2 regions of the Cupriavidus sp. KK10 genome follow, and region 2 is predicted to be linked to the other one. Evidence: predicted binding sites of a transcription regulator. Region 2 holds the regulator's gene; the other holds the start of a gene.
The links. Region 2 encodes sigma-54, which starts transcription at its own class of promoters, with help from an activator protein. Its sites were predicted from a motif close to TGGCANGNAANCTGCTTT; they were not measured.

Region 1 (7,085 bases), 3.2 Mb from region 2:
TGCAGTTGCGCTCGGCATCGGTGCGGCCCGTGCGCGGCGCATGGGTCAGGTAGATGCCAAGGCTGTCGGGCGAGCTCAGGCCGGGCCGTTCGCCGATCAGCATCACCACCTGGCGTGCGCCAAGCAGCTCGCCGATCTCGTCGCCCAGCGCCACGCGCGACTGCTCGGCCACCACCACCGGGCCGATGCGCCATGTCTGCGGCAAGCGCGCGCGGGTGGCATCGAGCAACGGCAGCGCGTGCGTCTGCGTGGCCAGCGCGGACAGGCCGTCGGCAACCACGAACACCACATCGGGCGCGTCGCCCGGCCGTGCCGCGGCCAGCCGCGCGCGGCTGGCATCGTCCAGGCGCCGGCCCAGGTCGGGGCGCCGCAGGTAGTGCGCGCGGTCCGGCGCCGCGCTGTGCACGGCGAGGTTCTGTACCCCCGCCGCATCCAGCGCCGCGGTGACCGCGCCCACGTCCAGCGGCAGGTGCACCGCATCGCGCGCCTGCGCATGGGCCAGCCCGAAGGCCAGCACCGCATCGGTGGTCTGGCTGTGGCCGGTACGGCCCAGCGCTACGCGCGCGCGCGTGAACTGGCGCAGGCGTTGCCACGGGTCGGCATCGGCATCGGCGTTGGCAGGAGCGGCGGGAGGCGGGCGTCTGGCCGTCATCGGCTGCACCTTACAGGCTGTGGGCCATCTGCAGCAGCGGCTGGCGCGCGGCGGGCTCGAGCAGCCTGCCGCTGGCATCGGCAATGCCCATGCGCTGCAGCCAGGCCTCGAACTCCGGCGCGGGGCGCAGCCCCAGCACCTCGCGCAGGTACAGCGCATCGTGGAACGAGGTGCTCTGGTAGTTCAGCATGATGTCGTCGGCGCCGGGCACGCCCATGATGAAATTGATGCCGGCCACGCCGAACAGCGTCAGCAGCGTGTCCATGTCGTCCTGGTCGGCCTCGGCATGGTTGGTGTAGCAGACGTCGCAGCCCATCGGCACCCCCATCAACTTGCCGCAGAAGTGGTCTTCCAGCCCGGCACGGATGATCTGCTTGCCATCGTACAGGTATTCGGGACCGATAAAGCCCACCACCGTATTGACCAGCAGCGGCGAGAACGCGCGCGCCACCGCGTAGGCGCGCGCCTCCATGGTCTGCTGGTCGACGCCGTGGTGCGCATTGGCCGACAGCGCGCTGCCCTGCCCGGTCTCAAAGTACATCAGGTTGTCGCCAACGGTGCCGCGCGCGAGCGCCTGCGCGGCATCGTGCGCCTCGGCCAGCAGCGACAGGCTGATGCCAAAGGCCGCATTGGCGCGCTCGCTGCCGGCCACCGACTGGAACACCAGGTCCACCGGCGCGCCCTGCCCGATCGCGCGCAGCGTGTTGGTGACATGGGTCAGCACGCAGGATTGCGTGGGGATGTCGAAGCGGCTGCGCAGCTCATCGATCATGCGCAGCAGCGAGACGATGGCACCCAGGTTGTCCGAAGCCGGGTTGACGCCGATGGTGGCATCGCCGCAGCCATAGAGCAGCCCGTCGATGATCGACGCGGCAATGCCCTTGGGATCGTCAGTCGGGTGGTTGGGCTGCAGCCGCACCGAGAGCCGGCCCGGCAGCCCCACCGTGCTGCGAAATCGCGTCACCACCTGGCACTTGCGCGCCACCGCCACCAGGTCCTGGTTGCGCATCAGCTTGCTGACCGCGGCGGCCATCTCCGGGGTGATCCCCGGCGCCACCCGCGCCAGCGTGGCGCTGTCGGTCTCATGCAGCAGCAGCCAGTTGCGCAGGTCGCCCACGGTGGTGGCGCCGATGGCGGCAAAGGCCGCGCCATCGTGCCGGTCCAGGATCAGGCGCGTGACCTCGTCGTCCTCATACGGCACCAGCGCCTCGGTCAGGAACTGCTTGAGCGGCACCTCTGCCAGCGCCAGCCGCGCGGCCATCCGCTCCTGCTCGCTGGCCGCGGCAACGCCCGCCAGCGCGTCGCCGGAGCGCGCAGGGCTGGCCCGGGCCAGCAGCGTGCGCAGGTCGGCAAAGACGTGGCGGTGGGTGCCGATGGTGTGGGTGTAGGCCATGCGCTCCGTTCCTGGGCTCTGGGGAAAACGATGACAGCGGTGCGCCAGGCGCCTTGCCGGGCACGATTCCCCCTAATATAGACAGCCTTTGCGTGTGCCGTGATGCCAACATCGCCTCAGCGCACATGGCCTGACTCAGGAACAACATCTGGATCGGCGAGAATTCAGAATAAATTTGAGCAAATTGCATGCCGGAGACCCCGATGAAAGACCCCGACCCGACCACCACCCCGCGCCTGCTGCCGGCCGCGTGGTACAGCGTCGGCACCGTCGCTTACCTGCTGACCGCCCTGGCGCTCTGGACCGTGCTCCACGCCAACCTGGTGGCGGCATTGCTGTCCGGGCTGCTGCTGTACTCGCTGGTGGACGTGCTGGCGCCGCGCCTGAAGCGCCTGAACCAGCGCCACGACGCCCTGGCCGTGGCCATCCTGTCGGCGCTGATCCTGCTGGCGCTGACGCTGGCGGGCTGGCTGCTGGTGCGCTTTGTCAGTGGCGAGGGCAATACCCTGGACGGGCTGCTCAACCATGTGGCCGACATCATCGACCGCTCGCGTGGGCAGATGCCGCCGTGGCTCAGCGATGCGCTGCCCAACGGCGTGGACGAGCTGGCCAACACGCTGATCGAGACGCTGCGCGAGCATGCCGCGATGGCGCAGAAGCTGGGTGCCGAGGTGCTGCGCACGCTGGTGCATATCCTGATCGGGCTGGTGATCGGCGCGATGGTGGCGCTGTACCGCGCGGTGGTGCGGCCCAACCGCCGGCCGCTGGCCGCGGCGCTGGTGGCGCGCGCACGCACGCTGCAGCAGGCGTTCTCGCAGTTCATCTTCGCGCAGATCCAGATCTCGACCATCAACACCGTGCTGACGGCGATCTACCTGCTGCTGGTGCTGCCGCTCTTTGGCGTGCACCTGCCGCTGACCAAGACGCTGCTGGTGATCACTTTCGTGGCCGGGCTGCTGCCGGTGCTGGGCAACCTGATTTCCAACACCGCCATCGTGGTGGCCTCGCTGTCGGTGTCGTTGCCGATCGCGGTGGCGTCGCTGGTGTTCCTGGTGGTGATCCACAAGCTGGAGTACTTCCTGAACGCACGCATCATCGGTGCGCGCATCCAGGCCGCGGCGTGGGAACTGCTGACGGTGATGCTGCTGATGGAAACGCTGTTCGGCATCCCGGGCGTGATCGCCGGACCGATCTTCTACGCCTACCTGAAGCGGGAGCTTGCCGGCGCCGGGCTGATCTGAGTGCCGCGGCCGGCATGCCGCAGCGTTGGTAGGACCAATACCTGATTCAGGCGCCGTCCTGCTCCACCCGGCTGCGCACGAAGTCGATATGGGTCTGCATGGCGGTGCGCGCCTCTTCCGGGCGGCGCGCGCAAATCGCATCGCACAGCGTGCGGTGCTGCAGCAACAGAAGGTCTGAGGCGCCGTCGTCCTGTTCGCGCAGGCCGGTGCCGTTGATGGTGATGTGCTCGCGCAGCATGCCGATCACGCTGGTATGCAGGTGCAGGAACATGGTGTTGTGCGAGGCCTGGGCGATGGCGTCATGCAACTGCGCATCGGCATCGGCCTCTGCCTGCTTGTCGTCGGCGGCACGCGCGCGTTCCAGCTCGGCCATCAGGGCGCGGATCCGTTTCACGTCAGCGGCATCCGCGCGCAGCGCCGCAAAATACGCGGTCGCGCCCTCCAGCACGCGGCGGAACTCCAGGATGTCGTCGCGCAGCGCGGGGTGGTCGGCCACCAGCTGGCCCCAGGGCGAGGCAATGCCGGCGCGCAGCTGGTCGGTGGCGTAGACCCCAGCACCGCGCCGGCTCTGCAGCAGGCCGCGCGCGGCCAGGCGCTGGATCGCCTCGCGCACGGTGTTGCGCGCCACCTCGTATTGCCCGGCCAGCACCCGCTCGGCCGGCAGCCGCGTGCCGGGCGGCCAGGTGCCGTCGAGCAGCGCGGTCTCGATCCGGCGCATGACCGACTCCACGCGTCCGCGGGTGCGCCCGTGCCTTGCTGCCGCTGCCGTCATGCCGTATGTCCTCGCTCCTGAGCTTGCGCGGGTCGCCGGGCAGATTGGTCCAACCAATTTGTACCGCCGCGCAGAAGCGGGAATTATGCGCCGAAACGTGCGACCCCAGCACGTCCGGAGCGAGACATGAAGGATCGTCAGTACCCCACCGGCCCTGCCCCCGCGCAGGCCTACCTGTTTGCCACCTGCCTGGTCGACATGTTCGTGCCGCAGGCCGGCCTCGACGCCGTGCGGCTGCTTGAACGCGAAGGGCTCACCGTGCACTTCCCGCGCGGCCAGAGTTGCTGCGGCCAGCCCGCCTACAGCAGCGGCAACCCCGACGCGGCCCGTGCGGTGGCGCGCGCCCAGCTCGACCTGTTCAGCCAGCCCTGGCCGGTGATCGTGCCGTCGGGCTCGTGCGCGGGCATGATGCGCCACCACTGGCCGCAGCTCTTTGCCGACGATCCGGTGGCCGGCCCCAAGGCACTGGAACTGGCCGGACGCATCTATGAACTGGGCGAGTTCCTGCTCCATGTGCTGAAGCTGGATTTTGGCGATGCCGCACCGGCGGGCCAGCCGCAGGAGCGCATCGTGCTGCATACCTCGTGCGGCGCCCGTCGAGAAATGGGTACGCGCCAGCACGGCGTGGCCCTGGTCGACGCGCTGCCGGGCGTGACCCGCGTGGAGCATGAACGCGAGTCAGAATGCTGCGGCTTTGGCGGCACCTTCTCGCTCAAGCATCCCGATATCTCCGGCGCCATGGTGCGCGACAAGGTGGCCTCGGCCTGCGCCACCGGCTGCGACCGGCTGGTCTCGGCCGACTGCGGCTGCCTGCTCAATATCGGCCATACCGCGGCGCATGACCACGCCCCGCTGCAGGTGGAGCACCTGGCCACCTTCCTGTGGCGCCGTACCGGAGGTGCCGCATGAGCACGCCCGGCGCCCGCGAACGCATGCTCGGCCGGCTGCGCGCTGCCGCGCCTGCACCTTCCCCAGGCACCGCGGAACTCGACCGCCGCATCGACGGCCATTTCGAGGCACGCCGCCACGGCGCGCCCGCCATTGGCGAACTGACCGGCGCGATGCTGGCGGCACTGCAAGGCCTGCATGCCGAGGTCTGGTGCGCCAGCGAGGCGGCCTGGCCGGCATTGCTGGCCACCGAGCTGGCCAATGCCGGCGTGAAGCGCCTGCTGCTTGATCCCGCCAGCCAGGCCGGTGCCGCGCTGGCGGCCGCCCTGCCGGCCCATATCGAAGCCATCGGCTACGACCGCCCGATCGAAGCCTGGAAGGCGGAGCTGTTCGACACCATCGATGCCGGCTTCACCGTGGCGCGCTCCGGCATTGCCGCCACCGGCACGCTGGTGGTCGCGCCCGATGCGGGCTCGCCACGCACGGTGTCGCTGGTGCCGCCGCTGCATGTCGCGCTGGTGCGCGCCTCGACGCTGCACACCGACCTGCATATGGCCGCGCGCACCGAACGCTGGTCCGACGGCATGCCGACCAACCTGGTGCTGATCTCCGGCCCGTCCAAGACCTCCGACATCCAGCAGACGCTGGCCTACGGCGCGCATGGTCCGCGCCGGCTGTGGGTCATCATCGAGACCGACACTGCGGAGGCCGGGCAATGAGCCAGCACACACTCAATTTTGTGCCGCCGCAGGACTTCAAGGCACGCGCCCGCGAGGCGCTGGACGATCCCAAGCTGCGCCAGAGCTTCCGCGGCGCGATGGACTTCCTGCAGGGCAAGCGCCTGGCGCAGTTCCCCGACGCGGATGAGCTGGAACGCCTGCGCGACCTGGGCGAGGCGGTGCGCCAGCACGCGCTGGCCAACCTGCCGGACCTGCTGGTGCAGCTGGAGGCAAAGCTCACCGCCGCCGGCGTGCAGGTGCACTGGGCCGAGAACGCCGACGAAGCCAACGCGATCATCCACCGCATCGCGGCATCGAAGCAGGCGCAGCGCGTGATCAAGGGCAAGTCGATGGCCAGCGAGGAAATCGAGCTGAACCATTACCTGGCCGAGCGCGGCGTGGACTGCATCGAGTCGGACATGGGCGAGTACATCGTCCAGCTGGCCGGCGAGAAGCCCTCGCATATCGTGATGCCGGCGATCCACAAGACCAAGGGCGATATCGCGCAGCTATTCCAGGCGCATATCCCCGACACGCCCTATACCGAGGATGTCGACGCGCTGATCCAGACCGGCCGCCGTGCGCTGCGCCAAGCCTTTGTCGAAGCGGATATCGGCCTGTCCGGCGTGAACTTCGCCGCCGCCGACACCGGCACGCTGTGGCTGGTGGAGAACGAGGGCAATGGCCGGCTTTCCACCACCGTGCCCGACGTGCATATCGCCATCATGGGCATGGAGAAGGTCGTGGCCCGGCTGGAGCACATCGTGCCGCTGTCCACGCTGCTGACGCGCTCGGCCACCGGGCAGGCCATCACCACCTACTTCAACCTGATCTCAGGGCCGCGCCGCGCGGGCGAGCGCGATGGCCCGCGCGAGGTCCACCTGGTGCTGCTCGACAACGGCCGCACCCAGGCCTATGCCGACACGCAGCTGCGCGCCACGCTGCAATGCATCCGCTGCGGCGCGTGCATGAACCACTGCCCGGTCTACACGCGCATCGGCGGCCACGCCTACGGCACGACCTATCCCGGCCCCATCGGCAAGATCATCTCGCCACACCTGCTGGGGCTGGACGCCACCGCCGACCTGGCCACCGCGTCGAGCCTGTGCGGCGCCTGCGGCGAGGTATGCCCGGTACGCATCCCGATCCCGCAACTGCTGGTGCGCCTGCGCACCGAGGCCAACCGCGATCCGGAAGAGCAGGTCGCCAACCCGCTGCGCGGCCAGGGCGCGAAGTACAGCCGCGGCGAGCACCTGGTGTGGCGCTTCTGGAGCGGCGCGTATTCGCACCCGGCGACGTACCGGCTGTTCCGCTGGGCCGCCACGCGGCTGCGCGCGCTGACGCCGTCGAAGCAGATGGGCTGGACGCAGCACCGCACGCCGCTGAAGCCGGCGGCGAAGAGCCTGGCGGATTTGCTGAA
Region 2 (7,085 bases):
CGAAGCCAGCCACGGCGACCTGGGCATGGTCACGCGCGACGACGTGCTGATCGCCTTCTCCAATTCTGGCGAGACCGGCGAGCTGCTGTCGATCATCCCGATCGTCAAGCGCATCGGCGCGCGGCTGATCTCGGTCACCGGCAACCCCGACTCCAACCTGGCCAAGCTGGCCGACGTCCACCTGGACGCGGCGGTCGAGAAAGAAGCCTGCCCGCTGAACCTGGCGCCGACGGCCAGCACCACCGCGGCGCTGGCGCTCGGCGATGCACTGGCAGTGGCGGTGCTGGACGCGCGCGGCTTTGGCGAGGAAGACTTCGCCCGCTCGCACCCCGGCGGCGCGCTCGGGCGCAAGCTTCTGACCCATGTGCGCGACGTGATGCGCACCGGCAACGCCGTGCCCGAGGTGCGTGAGAACACGCCGCTGGCCCAGGCGCTGATGGAAATCACCCGCAAGGGCATGGCCATGACCGCCGTGGTGGATCCGGACGGACACGCCATCGGCGTCTTCACCGACGGCGACCTGCGCCGCCTGCTGGAAACCCCGCGCGACTGGAAGACCGTGCCCATCGGCGAGGTCATGCACCGCAACCCGCACGTGGTCAACGAGAACCAGCTCGCCGTCGAGGCGGTGCAGGTGATGGAAGCCAACCGCATCAACCAGCTGCTGGTGGTGGACGACGACGGCCGCCTGACCGGCGCGCTGCATATCCACGACCTGACCCGCGCCAAGGTCATCTGAGCGGGCGCGGGCCCGGCACAACCGGCACAACGCCAAGGACACCATGCAGGCACTCCTCGCCTCCCTCAGCGGCATCGTCATGCGGCTGCTGCCGCTGCTGCTGATGGCCTTCGTGGCGGGCAGCACGTTCTGGCTGGTCCAGATCAACTCCCCCAAGGAAGACCTGGCCGCGCAAAGCACCAAGAAGCATGAGCCTGATTACTTCATGGACCGCTTCTCGGCCACCGAGCTGGCGCCGGACGGCAGCACCAAGATCCGCTTCACCGGCGAGCGCATGGTCCATTTCGAGGACGACCAGACCTACGAAGTGACCCGGCCCGCCATGCGCGCGTACGAGCCGGACCGCCCGCCGGTCACCGCCCGCGCCGATATGGGCCGCATGAACGCCGAGGGCTCGGTGATCGACCTGTACGGCAACGGCTTCGTCATGCGCCAGCAGGGCGTGGACGTGTCCAAGGACCCGCAGCTGACCGCCGCATCCAGTTATTTCCAGCTGCTGATCAATGACGACATCGTCAAGACCGACAAGCCAGTCAAGCTGACGCGCGGCCCGTCGGTGATGACCGCCAACGGCCTGATCTTCAACAACGTCACGCGCGAAGTACAATTGCTCGGCAATGTACGCGGCACCATCATCACCGGGCCGTCCCCAGGCCGCGCGCCGGGGTCCTGAGCCCCGGCCCGGGGGCCGCACCAACCCGCACCAACATACCCAGACGCCCTCAAGCAACCCCTGCCAACATGACTGCTTCCCTGACGACATCGTCCCGTCGACGCACCGCCCCGGCTCTGCTCGCCCTGGCCATGGCCTTCGGCCTGCTGGCCCAGCCCGCCCTGGCCGAGCGAGCGGACCGCGACAAGCCGATGGTGCTGGAGGCGGACAACGCCAGCTACGACGACGTCAAGCAGATCTATACGCTGACCGGCAACGTGGTGCTAACCAAGGGCACCATGATCCTGAAGTCCGACGCCGCCGAACTGCGCACCGACCCCGAGGGCTACCAGTTCGCGGTAGCCACCGCCAAGCCGGGCAAGCAGGCCTACATCCGCCAGAAGCGCGAAGGCGTCGACGAATACATCGACGGCTGGGGCGACCGCATCGAGTACGACGGCAAGCAGGAGTACTCCAAGCTGATCGGCAATGCCCGCATGGCGCGCCTGCAGGGCGCCAAGCAGGTCGATGAGATCCGCGGCGCGGTGCTGACCTATGACAGCCGCAAGGAGTTCTACACGGCCGCCGGCGGCGGCAGTGGCGACGCCGCGGCCGCCAATCCGTCCGGTCGCGTGCGCGCGGTGTTGTCGCCGCGCCAGGACCAGAAGGCCGGCGCCACGGGCAATGGCGGCTCGCCGCTGGACCTGAAGACGGCGCCCGCGCCTGCCAACAAACCCTGACGCCTGGCGCCGGCTTGCCTGCCCGCGCCAGAAACGCCTGAACGCCAGACCGTGCCAATGACCGATACCGCAACCATCGCCGACAAGCCTTCCGTCGAAGCCTCCACCGTCCTTCCCGGCGGCAGCACGCTGGTCGTGCGCCACCTGAAGAAGCGCTATGGCTCGCGCACGGTGGTCAAGGACGTCTCGCTCGACGTGAAGAGCGGCGAGGTGGTCGGCCTGCTCGGGCCTAACGGCGCGGGCAAGACCACCTCGTTCTACATGATCGTGGGCCTGGTGGCGCTGGACGAAGGCGATATCGTGCTCGACGGCGACCACATCAGCGGCCTGCCGATCCACGAGCGCGCGCGCATGGGGCTGTCGTACCTGCCGCAGGAAGCCTCGGTGTTCCGCAAGCTCAACGTCGAAGAGAACATCCGCGCGGTGCTGGAGCTTCAGGTGAGCAACGGCAAGCCGCTGCCCAAGACCGAGATCGAGCGCCGCCTGGATTCGCTGCTCGACGACCTGCAGATCGCGCACCTGCGCAACAACCCGGCGCTGTCGCTATCGGGCGGCGAGCGCCGCCGTGTCGAAATCGCGCGCGCGCTGGCGTCGTCGCCGCGCTTCATCCTGCTGGACGAACCCTTCGCCGGCGTGGACCCGATCGCCGTGGGCGAGATCCAACGCATCGTCAGTTTCCTCAAGGCACGCAATATCGGCGTGCTGATCACCGACCACAACGTGCGCGAGACGCTCGGCATCTGCGACCACGCCTACATCATCAGCGAAGGCACGGTGCTGGCCGCGGGCCAGCCCGAGGAAATCATCGCCAATGACGCAGTGCGGCGCGTCTACCTGGGCGAGAACTTCCGCATGTGACTTAACGGCCTGCCCGCGAGCGGCAGGCCTCTTCGCGGGCGCGCGTGGGCCCTCCCACAGCCAGCGGCGATCGGACCGCATAAGCGATAGCAATTTCCGTTCCAACAACGGAAAGATGCGCATAGAATAGCTCGCATGAAACCGTCGCTACAGCTCCGTCTTTCCCAGCATCTGGCCCTGACCCCGCAACTGCAGCAGTCGATCCGGCTGCTGCAGCTCTCCACGCTGGAACTGCAGCAAGAGGTCGAACAGGCGCTGACGGAAAACCCGCTGCTCGAGCGCGAGAACGACTGGATCGAAAGCCCGCTGCGCGTGGCGGCCGACGGCTCGGTCAACCTGCAGAGCGCACCGGCGCCCGCCCCGGCTGAGCCCCAGGGCAATGGCGAGGCTCGCGCCGACGGCGCGGGTGACGACGACAGCTATGGCGACAGCGGCAACGGCGACGACTACGGCAGCGGCGACTGGAGCCTGGACGACTTTGCCCGCCGCCCCCAGGGCGACGAGGATGAAAAAACGCCGATGCAGCTGCGCGAGGCCGAGCCCACGCTGCGCGAGTACCTGATGGAGCAGCTCACGCCGCTGAAGATCTCGGCGCGCGACAAAGGCCTGGCCATCTTCCTGATCGAATCGCTCGACGACGATGGCTACCTGAGCGCATCGCTTGAGGAGATCTGCACGGAGTTGCCGGAAGAACTCGAGTTCGAGATCGACGAAGTCCACGCCATCCTCACGCTGCTGCAGAGTTTCGACCCGCCCGGCGTGGGTGCGCGCAACGCCGCCGAGTGCCTGGCCCTGCAGTTGCGACGCCTGACGCACCCGCAACGCGAACTGGCGCTGAACATCGTTAGCAATCACCTGGAGTTGCTCGCAGTACGCGACTACACGCGGCTGAAGAAGGCGCTGCAGGTAGATGAAGTGGCACTGAAGTCCGCACACGAACTGATCCGCTCGCTGGCGCCCTACCCCGGCCATGCGTACAGCCGCCCGGAAGCGGACTTTGTGGTGCCGGACGTGTTCGTGCGCAAGGGTGGCGGCGGCTGGATCGCGCAGCTCAATCCGGATGTGATGCCGAGGCTGCGCATCAACGATATGTATGCCCAAATCCTGCGTGGCGCGAAGGGTGAGTCCGGCACGGCCGGACTGCAGCAAAAGCTGCAAGAGGCGCGCTGGCTGATCAAGAACATCCAGCAAAGGTTCGACACAATCCTGCGTGTCTCGCAGGCCATTGTCGAGCGTCAAAAGAACTTTTTCAGTCACGGCGAAATCGCCATGCGCCCCTTGGTTTTGCGGGAGATTGCCGATACACTGGGTTTACACGAGTCAACCATCTCCCGGGTGACGACCAATAAATTCATGGCAACGCCGATGGGTACTTTCGAACTGAAGTACTTCTTCGGCAGCCACGTGTCCACCGAAACCGGTGGCGCGGCTTCATCAACGGCCATCCGCGCCTTGATCAAGCAACTGATAGGAGCCGAAGACCCGAGGAATCCCCTTTCCGACAGTCGCATTGCCGAACTGCTGGGTGAGCAAGGCTTTGTTGTTGCGCGCCGCACTGTTGCCAAGTATCGCGAAGCCCTGAAGATCCCCGCAGTCAATCTCCGCAAGTCTTTGTAGCCGAGCCCACCGCCTGCCTGGTGAGGCTCTTTCAGAAGGAGAAGCGCTATGAACTTCAAGATCAGTGGACACCACCTGGACATCACGCCCCCTCTGCGTGAGTACGTGGAAACGAAGCTGGAGCGAATCGTCAGGCATTTCGATCAGGTCATTGGCGTTAGCGTGCTGCTCTCTGTCGACAACCACAAGGAAAAGGACCGGCGTCAGTACGCGGAAATTAATCTACATCTCAAGGGCAAGGACATCTTTGTCGAGGCGCATCACGAAGACCTATATGCAGCGATCGACGCACTCGTCGACAAGCTGGACCGTCAGGTGATCCGCTACAAGGATCGCGTGCAAGGCCACGACCGCGAAGCGGTCAAGTACCAGATGGCCGCAGCGCAAATGCAGCAATGACCGTGCCCGGCAGCCCCGCAGCGGGCTGCTGAATCAGGATTGAACAGGCAAGCCGCGCCACGAAGCGCGGCTTTTTTGCGCCCTTGCGTTCCGGGTTGCCGCCGGCATGCCGCGCCCGCACTGGCGGTGCGGCCCGGCTGTGGCGCCGGAGCCAACGCTTTTCACCCGAATGGGCAAGAGTGTTCGCAAGCGCAGCGCCAAGGTGTATGCTGCGCCATACAAAGAGAGGGAATCCTGGCCGCGCCCCGCATCGGTGCGCCGGCTCCCGGCCCGGAGGCACGATTGCATCACCATGTATCGTTCTGCACCGGCTTGCCCCGCTGCGCTGCACAATACGGGGGTAGTCGCTGCTCTATAATGGGCCGGACGCCTCCGGCCAGGCCAACGGCAGCCCGGAGCCAGCCCACTGCCCCGCGGAACGATCTGCCCGCTAACTGAAATCCTGCGCATCGCCCATGAATCGTTTGGCCAAATTGCTGCCACCCGGCAACATCACCCTGGACGTCAGCGTCACCAGCAAGAAGCGTGTGTTCGAGCAGGCCGGGCTCCTCTTCGAGAACAACCATGGTGTGGCGCGCGCCATCGTGACGGACAACCTGTTCGCGCGCGAGTCGCTGGGATCCACCGGCCTGGGCGCCGGCGTGGCGATCCCGCACGGCCGCATCAAGGGCCTGAAGCAGCCGCTGGCCGCCTTCATGCGCCTGGCCGAGCCGATTCCGTTCGAATCGCCGGATGGCAAGCCGGTATCGCTGCTGATCTTCCTGCTGGTGCCCGAACAGGCTACGCAGCAGCACCTGGAAATCCTGTCAGAAATCGCGCAACTGCTTTCCGACCGCGACATGCGCGAAGGACTGGCCACGCTGCCGACGCCCGATGCCGTCCATCAGTTGCTGATCGCATGGCATCCCTGATCCCCTGATCCCCCAGGCGGGCCGGCACCAGACCGGGCAGGCGCCAGGCGCTTCGCAAACCGCCCCACCAGTCATACCGCATGGAACTCACCGGCGTCACCTCCCAGTCCATCTTCGACGACAACGCAGCCGACATCAAACTCTCGTGGGTGGCCGGCCTGGAAGGCGCGGACCGCGCCTTCGACGTGGAGTTCGCCCGCGAAGCCACCTCCGCCGCCGACCTGGTGGGCCACCTGAACCTGATCCACCCCAACCGCATCCAGGTGCTCGGCAAGCCCGAAATCACTTATTACCAGCGGCTGGACGATGAGACCCGCAAGCGCCAAATGGGCGAGCTGATCCTGTTGGAGCCGCCCTTCCTGGTGATCGCCGACGGCATGGAGCCGCCGCCCGACCTGGAACTGCGCTGCACGCGCTCGTCCACGCCGCTGTTCACCACGCCGGTGTCGTCGGCCGCGGTGATCGACCACTTGCGCCTGTACCTGTCGCGCATCTCCGCGCCGCGCGTGACCATGCACGGGGTCTTCCTCGACATCCTGGGCATGGGCGTGCTGATCATGGGCGAATCGGGCCTGGGCAAGAGCGAACTGGGCCTGGAACTGATCTCGCGCGGCCACGGGCTGGTGGCCGACGATGCCGTGGACTTCGTGCGCCTGGGGCCGGATTTTATCGAAGGCCGCTGCCCGCCGCTGCTGCAGAACCTGCTTGAAGTGCGCGGCCTGGGCCTGCTCGACATCAAGACCATCTTCGGTGAGACCGCGGTGCGGCGGAAGATGAAGATCAAACTGGTGGTGCAGTTGGTGCGCCGCAACGACGGCGAGTTCGAGCGGCTGCCGCTCGATTCGCAATACCTGGACGTGCTGGGCCTGCCGATCCACATGGTCAAGATCCAGGTGGCGGCCGGGCGCAACCTGGCCGTGCTGGTCGAGGCCGCGGTGCGCAACACCATCCTGCGCCTGCGCGGCATCGATACGCTGCGCGACTTCATGGACCGGCAGCGCGCCGCGATGCAGGCCGATGCGGTTTCGCGCGGCCAGGGCCGCCTGCTCTGAGCCCCAGCGTTTTCATTTGCTTACAACGGCGTTGACGCAGAACGTCAACGTTCTTCAGGCATGCTCCGTTTTGTGCTGTAATGGGCATCGCGCCCGTTACGGAAGCTGCAACGCCGG

Region 1: a site for sigma-54 is predicted at 2,222-2,239, ahead of KB879_RS18185 (ethanolamine ammonia-lyase subunit EutB). Genes of this name have one in related genera too.

The regions. Positions count from the first base shown of each region.
Region 1 covers NZ_CP073677.1:3,885,805-3,892,889, reverse strand. Annotated here, with positions in the region: gene eutC (ethanolamine ammonia-lyase subunit EutC) at 1-652, opposite strand, end outside; gene KB879_RS18185 (ethanolamine ammonia-lyase subunit EutB) at 663-2,045, opposite strand; gene KB879_RS18180 (AI-2E family transporter) at 2,249-3,286, shown strand; gene KB879_RS18175 (FadR/GntR family transcriptional regulator) at 3,333-4,004, opposite strand; gene KB879_RS18170 ((Fe-S)-binding protein) at 4,185-4,967, shown strand; gene KB879_RS18165 (LUD domain-containing protein) at 4,964-5,665, shown strand; gene KB879_RS18160 (LutB/LldF family L-lactate oxidation iron-sulfur protein) at 5,662-7,085, shown strand, end outside.
Region 2 covers NZ_CP073677.1:441,573-448,657, reverse strand. Annotated here, with positions in the region: gene KB879_RS02325 (SIS domain-containing protein) at 1-739, shown strand, start outside; gene lptC (LPS export ABC transporter periplasmic protein LptC) at 783-1,412, shown strand; gene lptA (lipopolysaccharide transport periplasmic protein LptA) at 1,481-2,131, shown strand; gene lptB (LPS export ABC transporter ATP-binding protein) at 2,189-2,989, shown strand; gene KB879_RS02305 (RNA polymerase factor sigma-54) at 3,125-4,606, shown strand; gene hpf (ribosome hibernation-promoting factor, HPF/YfiA family) at 4,655-5,005, shown strand; gene ptsN (PTS IIA-like nitrogen regulatory protein PtsN) at 5,461-5,916, shown strand; gene hprK (HPr(Ser) kinase/phosphatase) at 5,997-6,968, shown strand.